3 regions of the Luteibacter sp. ME-Dv--P-043b genome follow, and region 1 is predicted to be linked to each of the others. Evidence: predicted binding sites of a transcription regulator. Region 1 holds the regulator's gene; each other region holds the start of a gene.

Region 1 (5,784 bases):
GTGGCGCGCGTGGGTACGTGACCAAGGGCGTGGCCCCGGAGGAACTGGTCGCCGCGGTGCGTTCGGTTTTGAGCGGCGAGCAATACCTCAGTTCGGACCTGCGTCAGCGCCGGTCGGGCCGGCCCTCGGCGGATCTGGACCCGTTCAGTCGGCTGACTGCCCGTGAGCGCGAAGTCTTCCTCCTGCTGGCAGCCGGACGCGCGCCGAAGCAGGTGGCGGCGGAGTTGGGTATCGGGCAGAAGACGATCTATATCCACCGCGCCGCGGTGATGAACAAGCTCAACGCCGGCTCGGAGCTCGATCTCTACCGCATGGCGCAGGAGCGCGGCCTGATCCGCGCCTGAGCCCGCCGAGCCTGAGCGCCTGAGCCTGACCGGCGGGCGGCGTACCCGGGTTACCCCTGGGCGCGGTCCAGCATCTTCTTCGCGGCGGCGCGGGTTTCCTTGGTGATTTCCACCCCGCCCAGCATGCGCGAGAGCTCGTCGCGGCGGCCGCCGGCATCCAGGGCGTGGATGCGTGTGCGGGTGGAATCGCCGTCGCTTTCCTTCGCCACGCGCAGGTGGGCATGGCCCTGCGCGGCCACCTGGGGCAGGTGGGTCACGCACAGCACCTGGACGTTCTCGCCCAGGGCGCGCAGCTTCTGCCCGACCACCTCGGCCACCGCGCCACCGATGCCGGTGTCCACTTCATCGAAGATCATGCAGCCGATGTTGTCGTTGCCCAGCGTGGCGACCTCGATGGCCAGGCTGATGCGCGCCAGCTCGCCGCCGGAGGCCACCTTGCGTAGCGGGCGGGGCGGCTGGCCGGGGTTGGCGCTGACCAGCAGTTCGCAGCGTTCGCGGCCCTGCGGATCGGGCTCGTCGCCCTCGGCCGGCTCCAGTGACACCACCAGGCGGCCGCCGCCCATGCCCAGTTCACCCATCAGCGTGGCGACCGTGCCGCCCAGCCGACCGGCGGCTTCGCTGCGGGCGTCGGACAAGGCCCTGGCGGCGCTGTCCCAGGCGGTGCGCAGGCGGTCTCGCTCGTGGGCCAGGCGGTCCAGCGCGTCGCCGGCGCCTTCCAGCTCGGCCAGGCGCTCGCGGACCTCTTCCGCCTTGGCCGTCAGTTCCTCGATCGGCAAGCGGTAGCGGCGGGCCAGGTCGTGCAGGTGGGTGAGGTGGGTATCCACCTCGGCCAGGCGTTCCGGGTCGAGCTCCACATCCTGGGCGTAACGGCCGAGGCCGTCGACGGCTTCGCCGACCTGGATCTGCGCGCTGTCGAGCAATTCGAGCGTGGGCACCAGCGAGGCGTCCAGTTCCGCCAGCCGGGAAACCTCGGCATGGGCGCGGAGCAGGGCGCGCCCGACCGCGAACTCGCTTTCGCCATCGAGGATCTCGACCACGCCGTTGGCGCCCTCGGCCAGCCGGCCGGCGTTGGCGAGGCGGCGGTGCTGGGCTTCCAGGTCGTCCAGCGCGGCCGGCGCCAGGGCCCAGCGGTCCAGTTCTTCCAGCTCGTGGGCCAGCAGTTCGATCTGGCGTTCGCGGTCGTCGCCGCCGGACAGGGTGCGGATGCGTGCCACGGCGTCGCGCCAGGCCTTGGCGGTGTCGCGCACGCTCGCCAGCCGGGCCTCGTTGCCCGCGTAGGCATCCAGCAGGGCCATCTGGTGCTGGCGCGAGAGCAGCGCCTGGTGCTCGTGCTGGCCGTGGATCTCCACGATCCGCGAGGCCAGCGCGGACATCTGCGCCAGGCTGGCCGGGCGGCCGTTGATCCAGCCGCGGGAGCTGCCCTCGGTGCGGATCACGCGACGCAGCTGGCAGGTCTCGCCGTCGTCCAGTTCCTCCTGGCGCAGCCACTCGGTGGCCTCGGGCAGGCCGGCCAGGTCGAACTCGGCGGCCAGTTCGGCGCGGTCGCTGCCGGCCCGGACCATGCCGCTGTCGGCGCGGGCGCCGGCCAGCAGCATCAGCGCGTCGACCAGCAGGGACTTGCCCGCGCCGGTTTCGCCGCTGACCACGGTGAGGCCGGGGCCGAAGGCGATCTCGGCTTCTTCGACGACGGCGAACTGGCGGACGTAGAGCGACGTGAGCATGGCGACCGGACGGCGGAGGGAATCGCACCGATTGTAGCGGCAGGCGCGTCGCAGAAGCCGAGACTTGCAAGCGGCGCGGCAAGACCTTATTGATAGCGCCACGTTCCATCCCCTTTCCCACACCAGCCAGGCGCATGAATCCGTTCTCCGGTCACGACATCGATGCTCGCGCGCGCCGGCTGCTGCGGACCCTCATCTCGCAATACCTGTCGGATGGGGAGCCGGTCGGCTCACGCACGCTGGCGCGTTCGTCCGGCCTGGAAGTCAGCCCCGCCACCATCCGCAACATCATGGCCGACCTGGAAGAGGCCGGTCTGGTGGCCTCGCCGCACACCTCGGCAGGGCGTATTCCGACGCCGCGTGGCCTCCGTCTGTTCGTCGACAGCCTGCTGGAGCTGAAACCGCTGCCGCGCGACGACATGGCCCGCCTGCAGGGCGGCCTGCCGCCCCACCAGACCACCACGCGCGACCTGCTGGGCAACGTGTCCAACCTGCTTTCCGCGATGACCCGGTTCGCCGGCGTGGTCACCGTGCCGCGGCAGGGCGACTTCCCGCTGCGCCACATCGATTTCGTCAGCCTGCCCGACGCGCGCGTCCTGGTGATCCTGGTCTTCTCGGACAACCAGGTGCAGAACCGGGTGGTCCAGCTGGCCAAGCCGCTGGATGCCGGCGAGCTGGAGCAGGCGGCCAACTACCTCAATGCGCAGTTCGCCGGCTTCCGCCTGGCCGACATACGCGCCCACCTCGCCACCGAACTGCGCGAGGCCGGGGGGGAACTGAACCGCCTGCTGTCCGGTGTGGTCGAACTGGCCACGGCCTCCTTTACCCCCGTGGACGACGCCGACGACGTGTTGGTCAGCGGCCAGACCAACCTCATGGGCTACTCGGAGCTGGCCGACATCGAACGGCTCCGCGACCTCTTCGACGCCTTCCAGCAAAAGCGCGACCTGCTCCAGCTGATGGAAATGTGCGTCCAGGCCCCCGGCGTGCGCCTTTTCATCGGCGAGGAATCGGGCTTCTCGGCCCTGGACGGTTGCAGCATCGTCACCGCCACCTACGGCACCCCCGGCCGCATGCTGGGCGCGATCGGCGTCATCGGACCGACCCGCATGGCCTACGAGCGGGTGATCCCCGTGGTACAGGCCACGGCCGCGCTGCTCAGTGACGCCTTGAATCGCGCCGCGGCGACCTCATAAACCGGCACGGGAGGCGGGTTTGGTAATTCCCGCGAATGTTCGGCCCCGCGTCACCGCGGGGCCGGTGAGCTGACATTTGGAGTAATCATGCAGAACAACGATCCCCACGCGCCCGATCCGGCGCAGGACGGCGGTGTCGCCGAGAACGGCGCACAGGCCGAGCTCGATGCGCTGAACGCCCAGCTTTCCGCGATGGAGGTCGAGCTGGCCCAGGCCCGCGAGACGGTCCTGCGCGAAAAGGCGGAGATCGAGAACCAGCGCCGGCGCATGCAGCGCGACCTCGACCAGGCGCGTCGCTTCGCCAACGAGAAGCTGCTGGGCGACCTGCTGCCGGTCTACGACGGCATCGCGCTCGGCCTGGCCAACCAGTCGGCCGATGCGAAGACACTGCGCGAGGGACTGGAAATGTCGCTCAAGCAGCTGGAAAAGGTGACCCAGGCCAACGGCCTGTCGGTGGTCGATCCGCTGCACCAGCCGTTCAACCCGGAGCACCACCAGGCGATCAGCTCGGTCGAGTCGAACGAGCACGCGCCCAACACGGTGGTGGCGGTGGTGCAGAAGGGGTTCGTGCTGAACGATCGCCTGCTGCGCCCGGCGCTGGTCGCCGTGGTTCGCGATAACTGATACCGAAGATATTGAATCGATGGGGGTTACCCCCATTTTCCACACCAGTCGCGGCCGCGGGGGCCGCTTAGATATAAACGGAGCAACTTCAATGGCCAAGATCATCGGCATCGACCTCGGTACGACCAACTCCTGCGTGGCAGTGATGGAAGGGTCGACCGCGCGTGTCATCGAGAACGCCGAGGGCGATCGCACCACGCCGTCCATCGTCGCCTTCACCAAGGACAACGAAGTCCTGGTGGGTGCGCCGGCCAAGCGTCAGAGCGTCACCAATCCCAAGAACACCTTCTACGCGGTAAAGCGCCTCATCGGCCGCAAGTTCACCGACGCGGAAGTGCAGAAGGACCTCAAGCTGGTCCCCTACGGCATCGTCGCGCACGACAACGGCGACGCCTGGGTGCAGACCGCCGACGGCAAGAAGATGGCCCCGCAGGAAGTGTCCGCGAAGGTCCTCATGAAGATGAAGAAGACCGCCGAGGACTTCCTGGGCGAGGCCGTCACCGAGGCCGTCATCACCGTGCCGGCCTACTTCAACGACAGCCAGCGCCAGGCCACCAAGGACGCGGGCAAGATCGCGGGCCTCGAGGTCAAGCGCATCATCAACGAGCCGACCGCGGCCGCGCTGGCCTATGGCCTGGACAAGACGTCCGCGAAGGATCGCAAGATCGCCGTGTACGACCTGGGCGGCGGCACGTTCGACGTCTCGATCATCGAGATCGCCAACGTCGACGGCGAGAAGCAGTTCGAAGTGCTCTCGACCAACGGCAACACGTTCCTGGGTGGCGAAGACTTCGACAACCGCGTCATCGACTACCTGGTGGAAGAGTTCAAGAAGGAGCAGGGCATCGACCTGCGTCAGGACCAGCTGGCCCTGCAGCGCCTGAAGGACGCCGCCGAGCGCGCCAAGATCGAACTGTCCTCGGCTCACCAGACCGACGTGAACCTGCCGTACGTCACCGCCGACGCTACCGGCCCGAAGCACCTGAACATCAAGCTGACCCGTGCCAAGCTGGAGTCGCTGGTGGAAGACCTGGTCAAGGGCACCATCGACCCGTGCCGCACCGCGCTGAACGACGCCGGCCTGAAGATCTCCGACATCGACGAAGTGATCCTCGTCGGCGGCCAGACCCGCATGCCCAAGGTCCAGGAAGCCGTGAAGGACTTCTTCGGCAAGGAAGCGCGCAAGGACGTCAACCCGGATGAGGCCGTCGCCGTCGGCGCCGCCATCCAGGGTGGCGTGCTGGGCGGTACCGTCAAGGACGTGCTGCTGCTCGACGTCACCCCGCTGTCGCTCGGTATCGAGACGATGGGCGGCGTGATGACCAAGCTGATCGAGAAGAACACCACGGTGCCGACCAAGGCCTCGCAGACCTTCTCCACCGCCGAGGACAACCAGAACGCCGTGACCGTGCACGTGCTGCAGGGCGAGCGCGAGCGAGCCAACGCCAACAAGTCGCTGGGCAAGTTCGATCTTTCCGGCATCCGCTCGGCGCCGCGCGGCACCCCGCAGATCGAAGTGACCTTCGACATCGACGCCAACGGCATCCTGCACGTGTCCGCCAAGGACAAGGACACCGGCAAGGAACAGAAGATCGAGATCAAGGCCGGTTCGGGCCTGTCCGACGAGGAAGTGGCACGCATGGTCGCCGACGCGGAAGCCAACCGCGAAGAGGACCGCAAGTTCCACGACCTGGTGCAGGTGCGCAACAAGGGCGACCAGCTCGTCCACGCCACGCGCAGCCAGCTGAAGGAGCACGGCGGCAAGATCCCGGCCGAGCAGCTGGCCAGCATCGACGGTGCGGTCTCCGAGCTGGAGAAGGCGCTGTCGGGTGAGGACAAGGACGCCATCGAGTCGAAGATCGCCAACCTCGAGCAGGTCGCGCAGGCCCTGGCCGCCGC
Region 2 (5,784 bases), on a different contig from region 1:
TTCGGTGAAGATCGACGCAGTTCGCTGGAGATAGCGACTTTCCAGACGCCGCCGTATGGTCAGGCCTTGGGAAAGAGCGCGCGCCAGCCGTCGTGGCCGAGCGCGTCCAGGGTGGCCATGTTGGCTTCGAAGATACTTGCCGCGTCCGGGAACGCGGCCACCGCGCGGTCGATGCTGGCCTCGCGCAGCAGGTGCAGGGTCGGGAACGGTGAGCGATTCGTGTAGTTCGTGATGTCGTCAGGCGCCGTGCCTTCGAACTGGAAGTCCGGATGAAAGCTGGCGACCTGGATCTGGCCGTCCAGCGACAGCTCCGCGACGGTGTCGTCGGCGATCTCCAGGAAATCGTTGAAGTCCATGAAGTCGCCCAGCACGCGGGGATGGATCAGCAGCGTGGTGTCGACGACCTCCGGATCGGCGTCGCGCAGGAACTTCAGCTCGCGAACCAGTTCATCGTGCAGGGGTAGCGGCTGCTCGGCGTCACTGATCACGAAACGGACCTGGCCTTTCTTGTGCACCGCCTTGGCGAAGGGGCACAGGTTGAGGCCGATGACGGCGCGTTCGAGCCACTGGCGGGTGGCTTCGATCGTCTCGTCGGCGGTGGGCATAGGGTCCATGGGCAAGGGTCTCCGTGGGTTCAGGGCGCGAGCCACGACTCGATGTCGGCCGCGCTGAGCGGGCCGACCCGGCGTTTCATGATGTGGCCGTCCTCGCCGATGAGGACGCTGTAAGGCAGGACGCGGCGCGTATTGCCCAGCGACAGCGAACCGCCGGGCGACTGGCCGTCGATCAGCACGATCGGATAACCGACGGGCCGCTGCGCGAGGTAACGGCGTGCGTCCGCCGCGGTGTCCTCGGCCACCCCGAGGATCACGGCGCCCGAGGCGCCAGCGCCCATGCGCTCGTGGGCAGCGTCCAGCAAGGGCATCTCGCGACGGCAGGGCGCGCACCACGACGCCCAGAAATTGACCAGGATGCGTTTGCCGCGCCATTCGGACAGGCGATGCGCCGTGCCGTCCAGGCCGACGTAGACGGCATCGGGCGGCAGCTCCCCCGGCCCGGCCACCGTCACGCCCTCGGGCGGTGGCGGGTCCTGGAGACGGTGCTCGACATACCCGCCCAGCGCCGCGCCGGCAATGGCCAGCACCACGATCCAGAACGTCGGCCCGCGGGTCATGGGTGCGACGCGGTATCGAGCGCCCCGGCCACGGTGTCGTAGGTGAGCACCGTGGATAGCTTCCTGCCATCGCCGCCGCCCTTGGGGTAGACGACGTAGAGCGGCACGCCCACGGAATGGTATTGCTCCAGGAACGCCGCGATGGTCGGGTTCACGTCGGTCCAGTCGCCCTTCATGTAGACGGTGCCGGTGCGCTTGAGCAGGTCCTTGAAGGCATCGGTGTCCAGCACGGCTTTCTCGTTCGCCTTGCAGGTGATGCACCAGTCCGCGGTCATGTCGACCAGCACGGGCGTACCGGCCGCGCGCAGTTCCGCCAGCCTGGCCGGCGAGTAAGGCACCGAGCCATCGGTGGCCGTCGCCGTCCTGGTGGCGGCCGGCAAACCGTGCACCATCCACAGGGCAGCCAGCGCGCCGGCGCCGAGCAAGGCCGTGAATACCCACGACAGCCCCGGGCGGCGGCTGCGGCCGTACCACCACAAGGCCATCGCCAGCAGCACGGCACCGACGAGCACCAGCGCCGTCGCATCGGCACCGCGCTGCTTGGTCAGCACCCACAGCAGCCACACGGCGGTGAGGTACATCGGGAAGGCCAGCGCCTGTTTCAGGGTTTCCATCCAGCGACCCGGTCGCGGCAGCAGCCGGGCGATGGCTGGCACGAAACCGATCAGCAGGAAGGGCAGGGCGAGGCCCAGGCCCAGGGCGAGGAAGATCAGGAAGGCAACGGGCACGGACGCGGCGAACGCGAACGCGATGGCCGAGCCCATGAACGGCGCCGTGCACGGACTGGCCACCACGACAGCGAGCACGCCGGTGAAGAAGTCGCCCGAGGGGCCCGAGCGCGAGGCCAGGCCGCTGCCCAGGTTGCCCAGCGACCCGCCGATCTCGAACACGCCCGACATCGACAGGCCGACCGCGAGCATGACGTAGACCAGCAGGCCGATGGCGACCGGCTGCTGGAACTGCGCGCCCCACTGGATGCCGTGTCCGGCGGCACGGATGCCGACGATGACGACACCCAGCGCGGCGAAGGCGACCAGCACGCCCGCGGTGTACCAGAGCGCATGCTTGCGCGCGGCGGTCGGGCTCTCGCCGCTTTCCAGCACGGTGATGGCTTTCAGTGACAGCACCGGCAGGACGCAGGGCATCAGGTTCAGGACCAGGCCGCCGAGCAGGGCCAGGCCAATCGCGGCGAGGATGCCGACCGGTGCATCCGCGCCGGCCGGGACCAGGCCCTTGGGCGGCGGTGTCGGGGCGACGTCGGCGGGTGTCGTCGCCGGCGTGCCGGTCGTCGCACTGGCCGGTGCGGCGACGACGACGGCGCCGGTGGCCAGGTCGACATCGAGTCGGCGGGTCATCACCGGATAGCAGATGCCGTTTTCCAGGCAGCCCTGGTAGGACACGTCGAGCTGGAGCTTGCCGTCCTTCGCGGCACCCGCCAGCGGTACCGGCAGTTCCACCTGGTCGAAGTAGACGATGGTGTCGCCGAAATGCTCGTCGTGGTGCGCCGTGCCGCTGGGCCAGTCAGGCTCGCCAGCGGTGACCCCAGCGGGCGATACGACCTTGATCGCGGTCTTGTCGCGGTAGAGGTAATAGTCCTTGGGCATCGTCCAGCGCAGCAGCAGCGCGTCGCCACCCTTGACCAGTGCCTCGAAGCGAAACGCCTGGTCGGCCGGGAGGGCCTGGGCATCCGTCCCGGGCAGCGTGGCGGGCTTGCCAAGCAGTGCGGCGCCGGCGCCGGGTGCCGTGGCTGCCGTCGTTGTCGCTGGCGCCGCGGTAGGGGCCGCCGGGATCGTCGAGGGCGCGCCGACGACGAGCTTGAGGTGCTCGGTATGCGGCGGGTAGCAGATCTTCGGCTCCACCTCGTGGCAGCCCTGGTACTGCACGTCCAGCGCCACCGTCTTCATCGAGGCATCGGCCAGCGTGTAGGGCACGGTGGCCTGGATGTCCCCGTGGTAGATCTCCACGTCGCCCAGGTATTCGTCGTGCTTCTTCAGGCCGTCGGGCAGCGCCGGGGTACCGAGCGTCAGGGCCGCCGGATCGGTCGGCTTGATGACGATCCGCCCGCGGTACAGGTAATAGTCCGGAGCGATGCGCCAGTGCAGCCCGACCGTGCCAGGCTGGCTGGCGTCGGCGGTGAGCTGGAACGCCTGAGTGACCGGCAGCAGGCCGTCCTCGGGATCCTGGGCAAGCGCGGGCAGCGTGGCGAGCAGCAGGACGAGGGCGACGAGGTTCCGCGTGAGGCGGGAAAGCGACGGCATGGGACTCTCCGGGAAGGCGTTGGACATTATGACCGGGCCGGCGCGCTCTGGCTTGCACGCGCCGTGCGGGCAACTATTTTCCGACCGCGCCCTTGAACCCGGCGTCCGCGCCGCCATCTGTCGAGCATCCAGAAAGACTTCCGGTTGACGTATTCTTCTGGCTAAAATTCTGGCACTCACCCTGGCCAAGTGCTAACAGGGTGATAACAAATCCTTTCCCGTCAAACACATGTTTGGAGAAGTCATGAGCAAACTGCGCCCGCTGCACGATCGCGTCATCGTCAAGCGTCTCGAAGAAGAGCGCGTCTCGGCCGGTGGCATCGTCATCCCCGACAGTGCCACCGAGAAGCCCACCCGCGGCAAGGTCATCGCCGCCGGTACCGGCCTGCTGCTCGCCAGCGGCCAGCTCCGCCCGATGGGCGTGAAGGAAGGCGACGTGGTCCTGTTCGGCAAGTACGCCGGCCAGGAAATCAAGGTCGACGGCGAAGAGCTGGTCTTCCTGAAGGAAGACGACATCGTGGCGGTCCTGGAAGGCTGAGCACCGCTCGCCTCGTCCACCGCGTTTCCTCTTATCTAAATATCCAAGGATTCAACGATCATGGCATCTAAAGAAGTCCGCTTCGGCGAAGACGTCCGCGCCCGCATGCTGAAGGGTGTCAACACCCTCGCCAACGCCGTCAAGGTCACCCTGGGCCCGAAGGGCCGTAACGTCGTGCTCGAGAAGAGCTTCGGCGCCCCGACCGTCACCAAGGACGGCGTCTCGGTCGCGAAGGAAATCGAGCTCGCCGACAAGTACGAGAACATCGGCGCGCAGATCGTGAAGGAAGCCGCCTCGAAGACCTCCGACGTGGCCGGTGACGGCACCACGACCGCGACCGTCCTCGCCCAGGCGTTCATCCAGGAAGGCCTCAAGGCCGTGGCCGCGGGCATCAACCCGATGGACCTCAAGCGCGGTATCGACCAGGCCGTCATCGCGGCGGTCGGCGAGCTGAAGAAGCTCTCCAACCCTACCGCCGACGACAAGGCCATCGCCCAGGTCGGCACCATCTCGGCCAACTCCGATGCGAACATCGGCGACATCATCGCCACGGCGATGGGCAAGGTCGGCAAGGAAGGCGTGATCACGGTCGAGGAAGGCTCGGGCCTCGAGAACGAGCTGGACGTCGTCGAAGGCATGCAGTTCGACCGCGGCTACCTCTCGCCGTACTTCATCAACAACCAGCAGTCGCAGCAGGTTGAACTGGACGACCCGTTCATCCTCATCCACGACAAGAAGATCTCCAACGTCCGTGAGCTGCTGCCGGTGCTCGAAGCCGTCGCCAAGGCCGCCAAGCCGCTGCTGATCGTCGCCGAGGAAGTCGAGGGCGAAGCCCTGGCCACCCTCGTCGTCAACACCATCCGCGGTATCGTCAAGGTCGCCGCCGTCAAGGCGCCGGGCTTCGGCGATCGCCGCAAGGCCATCCTGGAAGACATCGCCAACCTCACGGGCGGCACGGTCATTTCCGAGGAAGTGGGCCTGGCGCTCGACAAGGCCACGATCACCGATCTGGGCCGCGCCAAGCGCGTCGTGATCACCAAGGAAAACACCACGATCATCGACGGTGCCGGCGATGCCGAAGGCATCCAGTCGCGCATCAAGCAGATCAAGGCGCAGATCGAAGAGACCTCGTCGGACTACGACCGTGAGAAGCTGCAGGAGCGCGTGGCCAAGCTGGCCGGCGGCGTGGCCGTCATCAAGGTCGGCGCCGCGACGGAAGTCGAGATGAAGGAAAAGAAGGCCCGTGTCGAAGACGCCCTGCACGCTACGCGCGCAGCCGTCGAAGAGGGCGTGGTCCCGGGCGGCGGCGTTGCGCTGATCCGTGCACTGAAGGCGCTGGAAGGCCTGAAGGGCAAGAACACCGACCAGGACCTCGGCATCGCGATCACCCGTCGCACGCTGGAGGCCCCGCTGCGCGCCATCGTCACCAACGCCGGTGAAGAAGCGTCGGTCATCGTCAACCAGGTCAAGGCCGGCGAAGGCAACTTCGGCTACAACGCCGCGACCGGTGAGTTCGGCGACATGATCGCCTTCGGCATCCTGGACCCGACCAAGGTGACCCGTTCGGCCCTGCAGTTCGCGGCCTCGGTCGCCGGCTCGATCATCACGACCGAAGCGGCCGTGACCGAAGTGCCGAAGAAGGACGACGGCGCCGGCCACGGTGGCGCGGGCGGCGGCATGGGCGGCATGGGCGGCATGGACTTCTAAGTCCCTGCCTTCCGGCTTGCTCCATGAGAGGCCCCGCGCAAGCGGGGCCTTTTTTATGCGCCGAGCAAATGCGTCTACCGATCAACCGTTTGCTATGTGCACGGCCT
Region 3 (5,784 bases), on a different contig from region 1:
CGCGGAAAAGACGCACGAGAAAAAAGTCGGCTTCTTCCGCCGCATCGGTCGCCTCTTCGGCAGCCGCTGAGGTGCCTGCGGGCCGCCTGCATGCAGGCGGCCCGCAAAACCGTCACGACATCCCTTATCCTCTGAGGCTGAACAGCCAACGGGTGACGCGGTGATCGGTTTCGATCTGGTGAGCAAACGATACGAGGGCGATCACCAGGCCCTTACCGACGTCTCGTTCCAGGTCGCGGCGGGCGAGATGGCCTTCGTGACCGGCCATTCCGGCGCGGGCAAGAGCACGCTGCTCAAGCTGCTGGCCATGATCGAGCGCCCGACCAACGGCGTCGTCACCCTCGACGGCCAGAAGCTCAACACCGTCCGCTCGGCGGACATTCCCCGCATCCGCCGCAAGCTGGGCATGGTTTTCCAGGACCACCGGCTGCTGATGGATCGCAGCGTGTTCGCCAATGTCGAACTGCCGCTGGTCATCGCCGGCATCGCGCCCGCGGATCGTTCGCGCCGGGTGCGCGCGGCGCTCGAGAAGGTCGGCCTGCTCAGCTACGAAAAGCAGTTGCCCGATGCCCTCTCCACGGGGGAACAGCAGCGGGTGGGCATCGCGCGCGCCATCGTCGCCAAACCGGCCGTGCTGATCGCCGACGAGCCCACCGGTAACCTCGACCCCCAGCTGGCGATGGAAATCATGACCCTGTTCGCCGAATTCCAGCAGGTGGGCACGGCCGTGCTCGTCGCCAGCCACGATCTCATGCTCATCAAGCGCATGAAGAAGCGCGTGGTCGTGCTGGACCACGGCAAGCTGGTGGCCGATGTGCCTGCCACGGAGGTGGTATGAACGCCGCTCGCGACACCCGCCGCCCTGCCGAACCCGCCAAGACCCAGCGCAGCGAAGCGCGCCGGATGGGGGCCTGGCGCGAACACCACGCGTGGAGCCTCTCGATCAGCCTGCGGCGCCTGGCCGCGCGTCCGCTGAGCACGCTGCTCACGGTGGCGGTCATGGGCGTGGCGCTGGCGTTGCCGCTGGCGTTCTACCTGCTGCTGGGCAATGTCGAGCGCATGGGTGACGCCCTCGGCCGCAACCAGTCCATCAGCGCCTTCATGAAGCCGGGCCAGAACGGCGCCATGGCCGAGACCGCGGCCTCCGCGTTGCGTGGGCGTCCCGAGGTGGCCGAGGTGGTGGTGCGCACGCCCAAGGACGGCCTGGACGAGCTGGCCGAGGTCCAGGGGTTTTCCGGGTCGCTGCAGTCGCTGGACGTGAACCCGTTGCCCTACGTGCTTTCGGTGCAGCCGCGCAGCGGGCTGTCCGCCGAGGATGCCGGACGCCTGGTCGAGGCGATGAAGGCCACCCCCGGGGTCGACATGGTGCAGGACACCGGTGCGTGGCGACAGCGACTGGACGCCCTGCTCGGCGTCGGTACGCGCGCCGTGAGCCTGCTCGCCACGCTGCTCGGCATTGCCGCGCTGCTGGTCGTGGGCAACACCATCCGGGTCGATATCCAGAGCCGGAGCGCGGAGATCGGTGTGCTTCTGCTGGTGGGCGCCAGCCGGCCCTTCGTGCGTCGGCCCTATCTTTACGCGGGCCTCTGGCTCGGCTTCCTCGCCGGCGTGCTGGCGGTGGTGCTGGCCGTGACGCTGGAGCTGGCCATGGCCGGGCCGGTCGGGCGGCTCGCCGCGGCGTACGATGGCAGCGTCAGTTTCGGTGGCCTGCCGGCGTGGTTGCTGCTTTCGGTCCCGTTCGCCGCGGCCCTGCTCGGCTGGCTGGGTGCGCGGCTGGTCAGCGCGCGGCAGATCCGCCGCGCCGCGGCGGTCTGACAGGAGGGCACCCGGGTGGCGACTCACATCGGTTCGGGCGTGGCCGGCACGGCCCCGCGGATGCTCCTGGTCGACGGCTCCCGGGTCGTTCGCCAGCTCATTTCCCGGGTCGTCACCGCGGAAGTGCCTGGCGTGGAGATCGTGGGCGTGTCCACCGGCGCGGAGGCCCAGGTCGAGCTGCAGCGCGGCGTGTTCGATTTCGTCACCGTGGCGTTGCGCCTGCCCGATATGGATGGCCTGGACGTGGCCCGCTTCGTGCGCGAATCCGCGCCGCAGATCTACATGCCCATCGTGGTCGTTTCGGGCGACGTCGAGGAACGCCTCCATCGGCGTGAACTGGGCGAGTTCGTCACCGACTATTTCGACAAGTCGCTGGGCTTCGAGGCCCTGGCCGAATTCATCCGCGGCTATGTCCGACCGGAAGGGGGCGCCGAAGGCGAGGTGCTCTATGTCGAGGACAGCCGGGTGGTCGCGCTGGCCACGCGGCGCATGATGGAAAAATACGGCCTGACCGTGCATCACGTGATCAGCGCGGAAGACGCCCTGGTCCACCTGCATGAGGCGAAATTCCAGGGGCGGATGGGGGCTGACATCGTGCTGACCGATGTCAGCCTGAAAGGCGAGCTCACGGGCGGCGACCTGGTCGAGCGCATCCGCAACGAGTTTGGTTACGGCAAGGGTCGGTTGCCGACGCTCATCATGACCGGTGACGAAAACCCCGCCAACCAGGCCGCGCTGCTCCGCGCGGGGGCCAACGACCTGGTCGAGAAGCCCGTCGAGGAAAAACTGCTCATCACCAAGCTGCTGTTCCAGCTGCGAGTGGCGCTTCACCTGCGCGAAAGGACACGGGATTGAACGACCGCATCAAGCTGGAGCCGTCCTGGAAGGAACGGATCGGCCCTTACCTCGACCGGCCGGACATGCTGGCCCTGTCGCACTTCCTTCGGGAAGAGAAGGCGGCAGGCAAGGCGATCTTCCCGCCGGGCCCGGAGATCTTCAACGCCTTCGCGCACACGCCGTTCGACCGCGTCCGCGTGGTCATCCTGGGCCAGGATCCCTACCACGGCCCCGGTCAGGCGCACGGGCTGAGCTTCTCGGTGCGCCCCGGCGTGCGGGTGCCGCCGTCGCTGCAGAACATGTTCAAGGAGATTGAAGACAGCCTCGGCATTCCGCGGCCCGACCACGGCTGCCTCACCCCCTGGGCCGACCAGGGCGTGCTGCTGCTCAACGCGGTGCTGACGGTGGAAGCGGGGCAGGCCGCATCGCACCAGGGCAAGGGCTGGGAAGGCTTCACGGACGCCGCCATCGACGCGCTGAATCGCGAGCGCGAAGGCCTGGTGTTTCTCCTGTGGGGAAGCCACGCCCAGAAGAAGGGCCAGCTGATCGACGGAAAGCGCCACCTGATCCTGCGCAGCGTGCATCCCTCGCCGCTGTCCGCGCACCGGGGTTTCATGGGGTGCGGGCACTTCGCCAAGACAAACGCGTACCTGGCGTCCCGGGGCGAGGCGCCGATCGACTGGTCGCTTCCGCCGGCCGCGGCTCTTTAAAGCCCGCCTCGCGGCCCAATGAGGGTGGGTGCGACGGGCGCGTCACGTCTCCCGTGTCACCGTGCTGCCTTGGCCGGGTGGCAGGGTATCCGTCTGCCTCCTGAATACCCCGGTGGGTCCATCTGGACAGGCTTGGGGTATTTCTGTACCATTGCGTACAGTTAACCGATGAACTTCGGGCTGACTTAGCACTCTCACTGCGGGACTGCTAATCTGCATACAGACTTTTTGGAGGTTCCACACATGTCCCAAGCTCTCGTTACCCGTAACTACGGGCTCCCGAGCGTCGTCGGCAGTCTGGATTCCTACATCTCGGCAGTCCATCGCATCCCGGTGCTCAGCCTAGACGAGGAGCAGTCGCTGGCGCGTCGCTTCCGTGACGACGCCGATCTGGACGCCGCCAAGCAGCTGGTCATGTCCCACCTGCGCTTCGTGGTCCATGTGGCCCGCGGCTACAACGGCTACGGCCTGCAGCTGTCGGACCTGATCCAGGAAGGCAACATCGGCCTGATGAAGGCGGTCAAGCGCTTTGACCCGGACCAGGGCGTTCGCCTGGTCAGTTTCGCGGTGCACTGGATTCGCGCCGAGATGCACGAGTTCATTCTGCGCAACTGGCGCATCGTCAAGGTGGCCACCACCAAGGCGCAGCGCAAGCTGTTCTTCAACCTGCGCAAGAGCAAGAAGCGCCTGGGCTGGATGAACGCGGAAGAAGTGCGCGTGGTCGCCCACGACCTGGGTGTTCCCGAGGCCACGGTGCGCGAGATGGAATCGCGTCTTTCCGGCCGCGATGTGGGCTTCGAGGCTCCGGCCGATGCCGATGACGACGACAAGCCGGCTCCCGCCGCGTTCCTCGTCGACGAAGGCGCCGATCCGTACGAAAATCTCGCCGAGGAAGATGCGAGCAACAACCAGATGGGCGCGCTGTCGTCGGCGCTCGGCAACCTGGATGCCCGCTCGCGCGACATCATCCAGCGTCGCTGGCTGGCCGAGGACAACAAGGCCACGCTGCAGGATCTTGCGGACGAGTACGGCGTTTCCGCCGAGCGTATCCGCCAGATCGAAGCGAACGCGATGAAGAAGATGCGCGTCGCCATCGCCGCCTGAGTGCCGCGTTGGGCGTAAGATCCGGAACGGCCCCTCGGGGCCGTTTTCCGTTGTTCCTTTTCGTTTTGTCGGAGTCGCTGCGGATGCCGAAGGCCCTGGTCATCGAGGACGATGAAGTCACCGCGCGCGACATCGTCGCGGAGCTGGCCGCGCACGGCCTCAGCGCCGACTGGGTGGCCAATGGCCGCGACGGCCTCGCCCGCGCGCTGGCCGACGGCTACGACATCATCACGCTCGATCGCATGCTGCCCGGCATGGACGGCATCGACATCGTGTCCGCGTTGCGCCAGCGCCGCATCGATACTCCCGTGCTGATGATCAGTGCCTTGTCCGACGTGGACGAGCGTGTCCGTGGACTACGCGCCGGCGGCGACGATTACCTCACCAAGCCGTTCTCGCCGGACGAACTGGCCGCGCGTGCCGAAGTGCTGTTGCGCCGACGACGGCCGAGCGCGAACGAGACCCGGCTGCACGTGGCCGACCTGGAACTCGACCTGGTCAAGCACAACGCCCTGCGTAACGGCCAGCCGCTCACCCTGCTGCCCACGGAGTTCCGCCTGCTCGAATTCCTCATGCGGAATGCGGGGCAGGTGGTGACGCGGCAGATGATCTTCGAGCATGTCTGGGGGTTCCATTTCGATCCGGGTACCAATGTCATCGATGTCCATATCGGACGCCTTCGCCGCAAGATCGACGGCAGCGGCCAGCCGCCGCTGATCCGCACCGTGCGCGGATCGGGATACCTGCTTGCGCCCGCTGACTGACGCCTGGCGTTCCGCCACCTCGCGACTGATCCTCATCTACGGGGCGCTTTTCGCGATCTGGTGCGTGGTGTTGCTGGGCGTGGTGCAGTGGGAAACCTCGCGCTACCTGACCGGCGTGGTCGACCAGATGCTGGCCGCGCGCATCCATTACCTGGAAACCACCGATCCGCATCGCCTGCCGGAAACCGTGGAAGCGGCCAGCGCCGTCGACGTGCAGGGCTTCATGTGGGTGGGGCTGTTCGCGGCCGACGGCCGGCGTATCGCGGGCAATATCGCGCACGTGCCGGCCGAGCTGACCGAAGACGGCGTGGTGACCTCGGTGCAGGCCAACGTCCTCGCCTCCGCACGCCGCTCACCGCTGCGCGCCCGCGGTGTCACCCGCCTGTTGCCCGGTGGCCAGCGCCTTGTGGTGGCCAAGGACAGCACGACCATCGATGGCCTGGGCGCGATCATCCGCCGCGGCCTGCTGTGGGGACTGTCGCTCACGCTGATCCCCGGCGTGTTGGGTGGCGTGCTGATCGCGCGTGGCCCCGCGCGGCGCATCCGTGCCATCC

The links. Region 1 encodes HrcA, which represses chaperone genes, less so after heat shock. Its sites were predicted from a motif close to TTNGCACTCNNNNNNNNNGAGTGCNAA; they were not measured.
Region 2: QRN34_RS13500 (co-chaperone GroES) is a predicted target of HrcA. The motif match lies at 3,602-3,628, and genes of this name have one in related genera.
Region 3: rpoH (RNA polymerase sigma factor RpoH) is a predicted target of HrcA. The motif match lies at 3,548-3,574, and genes of this name have one in related genera.

The regions. Positions count from the first base shown of each region.
Region 1 is NZ_JARVRT010000007.1:49,755-55,538, reverse strand. It holds gene QRN34_RS04250 (response regulator transcription factor) at 1-344, shown strand, start outside; gene recN (DNA repair protein RecN) at 395-2,065, opposite strand; gene hrcA (heat-inducible transcriptional repressor HrcA) at 2,200-3,261, shown strand; gene grpE (nucleotide exchange factor GrpE) at 3,349-3,885, shown strand; gene dnaK (molecular chaperone DnaK) at 3,977-5,784, shown strand, end outside.
Region 2 is NZ_JARVRT010000021.1:47,303-53,086, forward strand. It holds gene QRN34_RS13485 (DUF1415 domain-containing protein) at 60-614, opposite strand; gene QRN34_RS13490 (TlpA disulfide reductase family protein) at 635-1,174, opposite strand; gene QRN34_RS13495 (protein-disulfide reductase DsbD) at 1,171-3,432, opposite strand; gene QRN34_RS13500 (co-chaperone GroES) at 3,677-3,970, shown strand; gene groL (chaperonin GroEL) at 4,031-5,677, shown strand.
Region 3 is NZ_JARVRT010000016.1:115,730-121,513, reverse strand. It holds gene QRN34_RS10175 (DEAD/DEAH box helicase) at 1-70, shown strand, start outside; gene ftsE (cell division ATP-binding protein FtsE) at 161-838, shown strand; gene ftsX (permease-like cell division protein FtsX) at 835-1,815, shown strand; gene QRN34_RS10160 (response regulator) at 1,876-2,670, shown strand; gene ung (uracil-DNA glycosylase) at 2,667-3,362, shown strand; gene rpoH (RNA polymerase sigma factor RpoH) at 3,606-4,466, shown strand; gene QRN34_RS10145 (response regulator transcription factor) at 4,550-5,230, shown strand; gene QRN34_RS10140 (ATP-binding protein) at 5,214-5,784, shown strand, end outside.